DNA from 2 places in the Enterobacter kobei genome. Region 1 is predicted to be linked to the other one. Evidence: predicted binding sites of a transcription regulator. Region 1 holds the regulator's gene; the other holds the start of a gene.
The links. The regulator LexA, encoded in region 1, represses DNA repair genes until DNA is damaged. The targets are predictions, from matches to a motif close to TNCTGTATGTACATACAGNA.
Positions count from the first base shown of each region.

Region 2: a site for LexA is predicted at 1,433-1,452, ahead of BFV64_RS09200 (metal-dependent hydrolase). Genes of this name have one in related genera too.

Region 1 covers NZ_CP017181.1:287,545-291,421, reverse strand. The annotation lists gene zur (zinc uptake transcriptional repressor Zur) at 1-321, shown strand, start outside; gene BFV64_RS01390 (CsbD family protein) at 370-579, opposite strand; gene dinF (MATE family efflux transporter DinF) at 700-2,037, opposite strand; gene lexA (transcriptional repressor LexA) at 2,101-2,709, opposite strand; gene BFV64_RS01375 (diacylglycerol kinase) at 2,818-3,186, opposite strand; gene plsB (glycerol-3-phosphate 1-O-acyltransferase PlsB) at 3,341-3,877, shown strand, end outside.
Region 2 covers NZ_CP017181.1:1,912,583-1,916,459, reverse strand. The annotation lists gene BFV64_RS09210 (YniB family protein) at 10-546, opposite strand; gene hxpB (hexitol phosphatase HxpB) at 695-1,366, shown strand; gene BFV64_RS09200 (metal-dependent hydrolase) at 1,467-2,057, shown strand; gene tcyP (cystine/sulfocysteine:cation symporter) at 2,185-3,576, shown strand; gene cedA (cell division activator CedA) at 3,624-3,877, opposite strand, start outside.

The DNA of each region.
Region 1 (3,877 bases):
GCGCTGGATTTCCTGCTGGAACAAGGATTTGTTCATAAAGTGGAATCCACAAACAGCTATGTACTGTGCCATCTTTTCGATCAGCCCACCCACACGTCGGCCATGTTTATCTGCGACCGTTGTGGCGTAGTGAAAGAAGAAGCTGCGGAAGGCGTGGAAGACATTATGCATACGCTGGCGGCAAGAATGGGGTTTGCCCTGCGTCATAATGTGATTGAAGCACACGGGCTGTGTTCAGCGTGTGTCGAGGTGGAAGCGTGTCGACATCAGGATGAGTGTCAGCATGACCACTCTATTCTGGTGAAAAAAAAGCCGCGTTAGCAGCAAAAGAAAAGGCGGCCTGAAGCCGCCCCAGTAGGTTATTCAGCGTTACCAGCGGTAATCATTGCGGGTTTCCCAGTCTTTGACTTCGTTTTCCGCCTGATCTTTCGCGTAGCCGTAACGTTCCTGAATTTTACCGACAAGCTGATCGCGCTTACCTTCAATGACGGTCATATCGTCATCTGTCAGCTTACCCCACTGTTCTTTCGCTTTACCTTTGAACTGCTTCCAGTTGCCGCCGATTTCGTCTTTATTCATCATCGTGTCCTCTTAGTTAAGCGTCGGGTCGTAACGTCCGTTACGTTCTTTTCTGCTGGACGTGATAATTATTGTAGTTAAGGATTCGGCGGTTGATTTCATATTCGGAATCTTTAACCATCACGATATATCGTGACGCGAAGGAAACCAGGTATTGTTTTGCCAGTGGCGGCGCCATATAAAAGCCAGCGACAGGCCACGCAGAGAGAGAAAGACCGCAAGCGCCAACCACAAACCGTGATTACCCAGCCAGGGAAGCGTCAGCAGCGTCAGGCCAAATCCCGCCGCCGCAACGGCCATACTGTTACGCATTTCCGCCCCGCGCGTCGCACCAATAAACATGCCGTCCAGCAGATAACACCAGACACCCACCACCGGTAAGATGACTTGCCAGATGAGATAGTGGCTCGCCAGTTCGCGCAGCGCAGGGAGAGAGGTCAGTAAAGCAACAATCTGTTCGCCGAAGCAGGCATAGACCACGGCAAACACCAGCGCTACCAGTCCTGACTGACGGCAGGCTGCCCGCCAGACATCATGAAGCTGCCCGCTTTCACGCGCTCCATACGCCTGCCCCGAATGTGCTTCAACCGCGTAGGCAAAGCCGTCCAGCGCATAGGCGGTAAACGTCAGCAGCGTCATCAATACCGCGTTGACCGCGACGATTTCAGGCCCCAGCCGTGCACCGAAGACCGTCAGCGCGCCGAAGCAGAGTTGCAGAAGCAGCGAGCGCAGCATGATGTCACGGTTAAGCGCCAGCAGCTTACGGATATTGCCGCGCCATGCGGTTTTCAGCAGCGCGAGGGAGATCCCGCGCATCGCCAGCACGCGCCAGACCATCCACAGCCCCATCACAAAGGTCCCGTATTCAGCAATCGCCGTCGCCAGTGCCGCGCCCCGCACGTTCATATGGAGGCCCATCACCAGCCAGAGATCCAGCACGATGTTGAGCAGGTTTCCCACGACCAGCAGAATCACTGGCGCACGAGCATACTGAACGCCCAGTAACCAACCCAGCAGAACCAGATTTGCCAGCGAAGCGGGCGCACTGAGCCAGCGGATTTCGAGAAAACGTCGCGCCTGCTCCAGTACCGCCTCACTGCCGCCAACGATATGAAGCGCAAGGTCAATCAGGGGATCGCGGAGTAAAACGATTAACGCGCCCGCGCCCAGCGCAAGAATCAGCGGCTGCACCAGCGCCCGCGCCAGACGTAACGGATCTTTTGCACCATACGCCTGTGCCGTGAGTCCGGTGGTGCTCATGCGCAAAAAGAGCAGCAGCATAAAGAGGAAGCTGGTTGCCGTCGCGCCAATCGCCACGCCGCCAAGATAGACAGGGGAATCGAGATGCCCAATAACGGCCGTGTCGACCAGACCCAGCAAGGGCACGGTGATATTGGAGAAAATCATCGGCAGTGCAAGACGCCACAATGCCTTATCGGATGCCGTCAGCAGTGACATGAGAAACACCGGGAGTGGTCAATAAAGCAGGCTACAGCGGAACCGTAGCCTGTCAGGAAGAGATTACAGCCATTCACCGTTGCGAATCACACCGACCGCCAGACCTTCGATAGAGAAGCTCTGTTCGCGGAGATCGACCACAATGGGAGAGAACTCGCTGTTTTCGGGCAGCAACTGAACGGTGTTACCCTGCTTTTTCAGACGCTTAACGGTCACTTCGTCATCAATGCGCGCGACCACCACCTGGCCGTTCCGCACATCCTGCGTTTTGTGTACCGCCAGCAGATCGCCGTCGAGAATGCCGATATCTTTCATCGACATGCCGCTTACGCGCAGCAGAAAATCTGCGCTCGGCTTGAACATACCAGGATCAACCTGGTAGTGGCCTTCGATATGCTGCTGTGCCAGTAGCGGCTCACCCGCAGCAACACGGCCTATCAGCGGAATGCCCGTCTCTTCTTCCACCAGCAGGCGGATACCGCGTGACGCGCCTGAAACAATTTCAATCACGCCCTTACGTGCCAGCGCTTTCAGGTGTTCTTCGGCAGCATTCGGAGAACGGAAGCCCAGACGCTGAGCGATTTCCGCACGCGTGGGTGGCATACCCGTCTGGCCGATATGATCCCGAATGAGATCAAACACCTCTTGCTGCCTGGTCGTTAATGCTTTCATTCCGCCCCCTGGGTGTATATACAGTTATGCTGTGAGTATATACAGTCAAAGGTGATTTTGGAACCAAAAACTGCACAAAAAACCAGGGACTTAATTATTCCTCGAGGCTCATCGGAAATGTGACCAAAGCAGCGTGACCCAGGTAATGACTGCAGTGATAATCGCCAGCAGCACAGCGGCAGAACCCATGTCTTTCGCGCGACCGGAGAGCTCGTGGAACTCTGAGCCAATACGGTCAACAACGGCCTCAATAGCGCTATTGAGAATTTCCACTATCATCACCAGAAGCACGGAACCGATGAGAAGTACGCGGGTAATAGCATCGACATCAAGGAAACAGGCGATGATGACCGCGATGATAGCGGCGACACCTTCCTGACGAAAGGCGGCTTCGTTGATCCACGCGGCACGGAAACCTTTCCATGAATAGCCGGCGGCTTTGATGATACGCGTTAACCCAGTGGTATTATTGGCCATTAAAAGAACCTTTTATGAAAAAAAGCGTCAGTAACAGGAACTGTAGCGCGTTTCGCTACAGCCTGAAGTATGACGGGTAACAACAGAAATTTTGCGCGCTTTCTGTTATCCTTGCGCCGCAATTGCATTATTAACCAGAGGCTTTACATCGTTTATGTCCGGCTGGCCACGAATTTACTACAAATTACTTAATTTACCATTAAGCATCCTGGTAAAAAGCAAGTCTATCCCAGCAGAACCCGCGCTGGAATTGGGGCTCGATACGTCGCGTCCTATTATGTACGTTTTGCCTTATAACTCGAAGGCAGACTTACTGACCCTTCGCGCCCAATGTCTGGCGCATGACTTACCTGACCCGCTTGAACCGCTGGAAGTCGACGGCACGTTGCTGCCGCGCTACGTGTTCATTCATGGCGGGCCGCGTGTATTTACCTATTACACGCCAAAAGAAGAGTCCATTAAGCTGTTCCACGACTATCTCGACCTGCACCGCAGCAATCCCGATTTGGATGTGCAGATGGTGCCGGTATCGGTGATGTTTGGCCGCCGTCCGGGCCGTGAAAAAGGCGAAGAGAATCCGCCGCTGCGTATGCTTAACGGCATCCAGAAGTTCTTCGCGGTCTCCTGGCTGGGACGCGACAGCTTTGTGCGCTTCTCCCCTTCCGTTTCACTGCGCCGAATGGCAGATGAG
Region 2 (3,877 bases), 1.6 Mb from region 1:
CCTCATCTGTCAGAGAAAACCCAGCAGAGAGAAGAAGAAGTATCCCGCCACAATGATGATAATGGGGAAAATATAGAGCGGGAAAATTTGCAGGAAAATGGTGTGACGCGGTACCACAATGCGGGATTCAATCTGCTCCCGGCTCATTCCTTCCGGGCCTTTCGCCTGTTCCAGAATTAACTGATCCTCAACGCCTTCGCGCAGAAAACGGGTCTGGCGACTCATTCGCGCACCGGATGCCTGTAACGCCATGGCAATAAAAATCAACGCATAGATGACCCAGAACCCAATATTAAGCTGCTGGTGAAAATCCGGCGTTGGCGAGTTGAACCAGAAGACATTCAGGAACGGGGTGTTGAACCGCATCATCTCAATCATGACATGCGCAAAATCAAGCATGACGGCATTAATGCCTGGCTGTTTTTCGCTGTGATCGTACATAAATTTGAGCACAGAAATCAGCGTAGAGATGACGGCGGGAATAAAAATCACCCAGCCAGCAATACGTTTTAAGACAGCAATGCGTCCAGCTTGTTGATACGTCATCAGTTCCTCTTCATAAAGACGCGTTATTTGTGGCTAAGTCTACCTGCTGGACAGCATTTTCGCCCGATCTTTGAAAGCAATATGCTAAATTGCTAAGTGTGCTTAGCACTTATCGTCTGTCGAACACCCTGGATAAGGAGACGTTGTGATGTCGACACCGCGCCAGATACTTGCCGCTATTTTTGACATGGATGGATTACTGATTGATTCCGAGCCGTTGTGGGATCGCGCCGAGCTGGACGTGATGGCCAGCCTGGGCGTTGATATCAGCCGCCGTAATGAACTTCCCGACACGCTGGGCCTGCGCATTGATATGGTCGTAGACCTCTGGTACGCCCACCAGCCGTGGAGTGGCCCAGATCGCGACGAAGTCACCGCGCGCATTATCAGCCGCGCCATCGCGCTGGTGGAGGAGAACAAGCCGCTATTGCCTGGCGTGCGTGAAGCGGTCGCGTTGTGTAAGGCTCAGGGGCTGAAGGTGGGCCTGGCCTCCGCTTCACCGCTGCATATGCTGGAAAAAGTGCTCATTATGTTTGAGCTGCGCGACAGTTTTGACGCCCTGGCGTCAGCTGAAAAATTGCCCTACAGCAAACCGCACCCGCAGGTCTATATGGACTGTGCCGCTAAGCTGGGTCTTGATCCGCTTACCTGTGTCGCGCTGGAAGATTCCGTTAACGGCATGATCGCGTCCAAAGCCGCACGTATGCGCTCCATTGTGGTTCCGGCAGAGGAAGGCCGCCACGATCCCCGTTTTGCCCTTGCCGATGTGAAGCTTAATTCGCTGACAGAACTCACGGCGCATCACCTTAAGGGCGGCTAACAACATGCTCCATTTGTGACAAACAGTTACACCGTCACCTCTTCCGCCTACTGTATAAAAACCCTATACTGTATGAATTGACAGTTTCGTGGGTTTTATCATGACGGCGGAAGGCCACCTCCTTTTTTCCATAGCGTGCGCAGTATTTGCCAAAAACGCTGAACTCACTCCCGTGCTCGCACAGGGGGACTGGTGGCATATTGTCCCTTCCGCCGTATTGACCTGTCTGCTGCCCGATATTGATCATCCCAAATCATTTCTTGGACAACGCCTGAAGTGGGTATCGAAACCCATCGCCCGCGCGTTCGGCCACCGGGGGTTTACGCACAGCCTGCTGGCCGTTTTTGGGCTGCTTACCCTTTTTTATTTAAAAGTGCCCGAAAGCTGGATCGTCCCTGCTGATGCCATTCAGGGGATGGTGCTCGGCTACTTAAGCCATATTCTTGCAGATATGCTGACGCCCGCTGGCGTTCCACTTCTCTGGCCGTGTCGCTGGCGCTTTCGTTTTCCCATCCTTGCGCCACAGAAAGGGAACCAGCTTGAGCGCGTATTGTGCATGGCGCTCTTCGCTTACGCCGTCTGGATGCCACAGACATTGCCCGAAAACAGTGCAGTGCGCTGGTCTTCGCAGATGATCAATTCGCTGCAATTTCAGTTCAATCGCTTTATTCATCACCAGATTGAACAGTAAACCAACAAAATCATTCCGTTTGTCATAAACCATTCCATTTGGATATAAGCGCGACATCACACTTCTGCTAACCTTCCGCCAACAGGATCGGCAAAAACCGATCCCATAATAAATCAGGAGAACGGGGATGAATTTTCCACTCATCGCGAACGTTGTTGTGTTCGTTGTATTGCTATTGCTTCTCGCGCAGACGCGCCACAAACAGTGGAGCCTGGCGAAAAAAGTGCTGGTTGGTCTGGCCATGGGTGTCGTATTTGGTCTGGCGTTGCAGGCGATTTATGGCTCCGATAATCCAGTTCTGAAAGACTCTATTCAGTGGTTCAACATTGTCGGCAACGGCTATGTCCAGCTGCTGCAGATGATCGTGATGCCGCTGGTGTTCGCCTCTATTCTGAGTGCCGTTGCCCGCCTGCATAACGCCACTCAACTGGGTAAAATCAGTTTTCTGACCATTGGTACCCTGCTGTTTACCACGCTGATCGCCGCGCTGGTGGGTGTGCTGGTAACCAACCTGTTTGGCCTGACGGCCGAAGGTCTGGTGCAGGGCACGGCTGAAACAGCACGCCTGACCGCGATTCAAACCAACTACGTGGGTAAAGTGGCCGATCTGACGGTTCCGCAGATGGTGCTCTCCTTCATTCCGAAGAACCCGTTTGCTGACCTGACCGGCGCCAGCCCAACGTCCATCATCAGCGTGGTGATCTTCGCGGCATTCCTCGGTGTGGCCGCACTGAAGCTGCTGAAAGACGATGCGCCGAAAGGCGAGCGTGTGCTGACGGCGATTGATACCCTGCAAAGCTGGGTGATGAAGCTGGTGCGTCTGGTCATGCAGCTGACGCCATACGGCGTGCTGGCGCTTATGACCAAAGTGGTTGCGGGCTCTAACCTGCAGGACATCATTAAGCTGGGCAGTTTTGTCGTCGCCTCTTATCTGGGCCTGGGCATCATGTTCGTGGTCCACGGTATCCTGCTGGGCGTGAACGGCGTCAGCCCGCTGAAATACTTCCGCAAAGTCTGGCCGGTACTGACCTTTGCCTTCACCAGCCGCTCCAGCGCCGCGTCTATTCCTCTGAACGTTGAAGCGCAGACCCGTCGCCTGGGCGTGCCAGAATCTATCGCCAGCTTCTCTGCGTCCTTTGGTGCCACCATCGGTCAGAACGGCTGTGCGGGTCTCTACCCGGCGATGCTGGCGGTGATGGTTGCCCCGACCGTGGGTATCAACCCGCTGGATCCGGTCTGGATCGCCACGCTGGTCGGCATTGTGACCATCAGTTCCGCCGGTGTTGCCGGTGTTGGTGGCGGCGCAACCTTCGCTGCGCTGATTGTGCTGCCTGCACTGGGTCTGCCAGTGACGCTGGTCGCGCTGCTGATCTCCGTTGAACCGCTGATCGACATGGGTCGTACCGCGCTGAACGTGAGCGGCTCCATGACCGCCGGTACGCTGACCAGCCAGTGGCTGAAGCAGACCGACAAAGCCATTCTGGAAAGTGAAGACGACGCCGAACTGGCGCACCGGTAATCGCCGGGAAATAAAAAAACCGCCTGATGGCGGTTTTTTTATGGCTGTTATTCTTCAACCTCTTCATCCTGGCGGATTTGCACCGCCCATCGCTGGGCAGACTCCGGCACGGAAAACGTCGGCGATCGACGGAAATGCTCCCCCATCAGGACAAACGCCACATATTTACCACGAAGCTGCCAGACATCACGAAAACCCTCCACTTTCAGGGCATGGTCAGGCGGCGCGGGTTCCACGCGGGGCACATAGCTAATAACCTGGCGGTTTTGTTGACGAAGAGGTTTCATAAGCGACGGGTTCA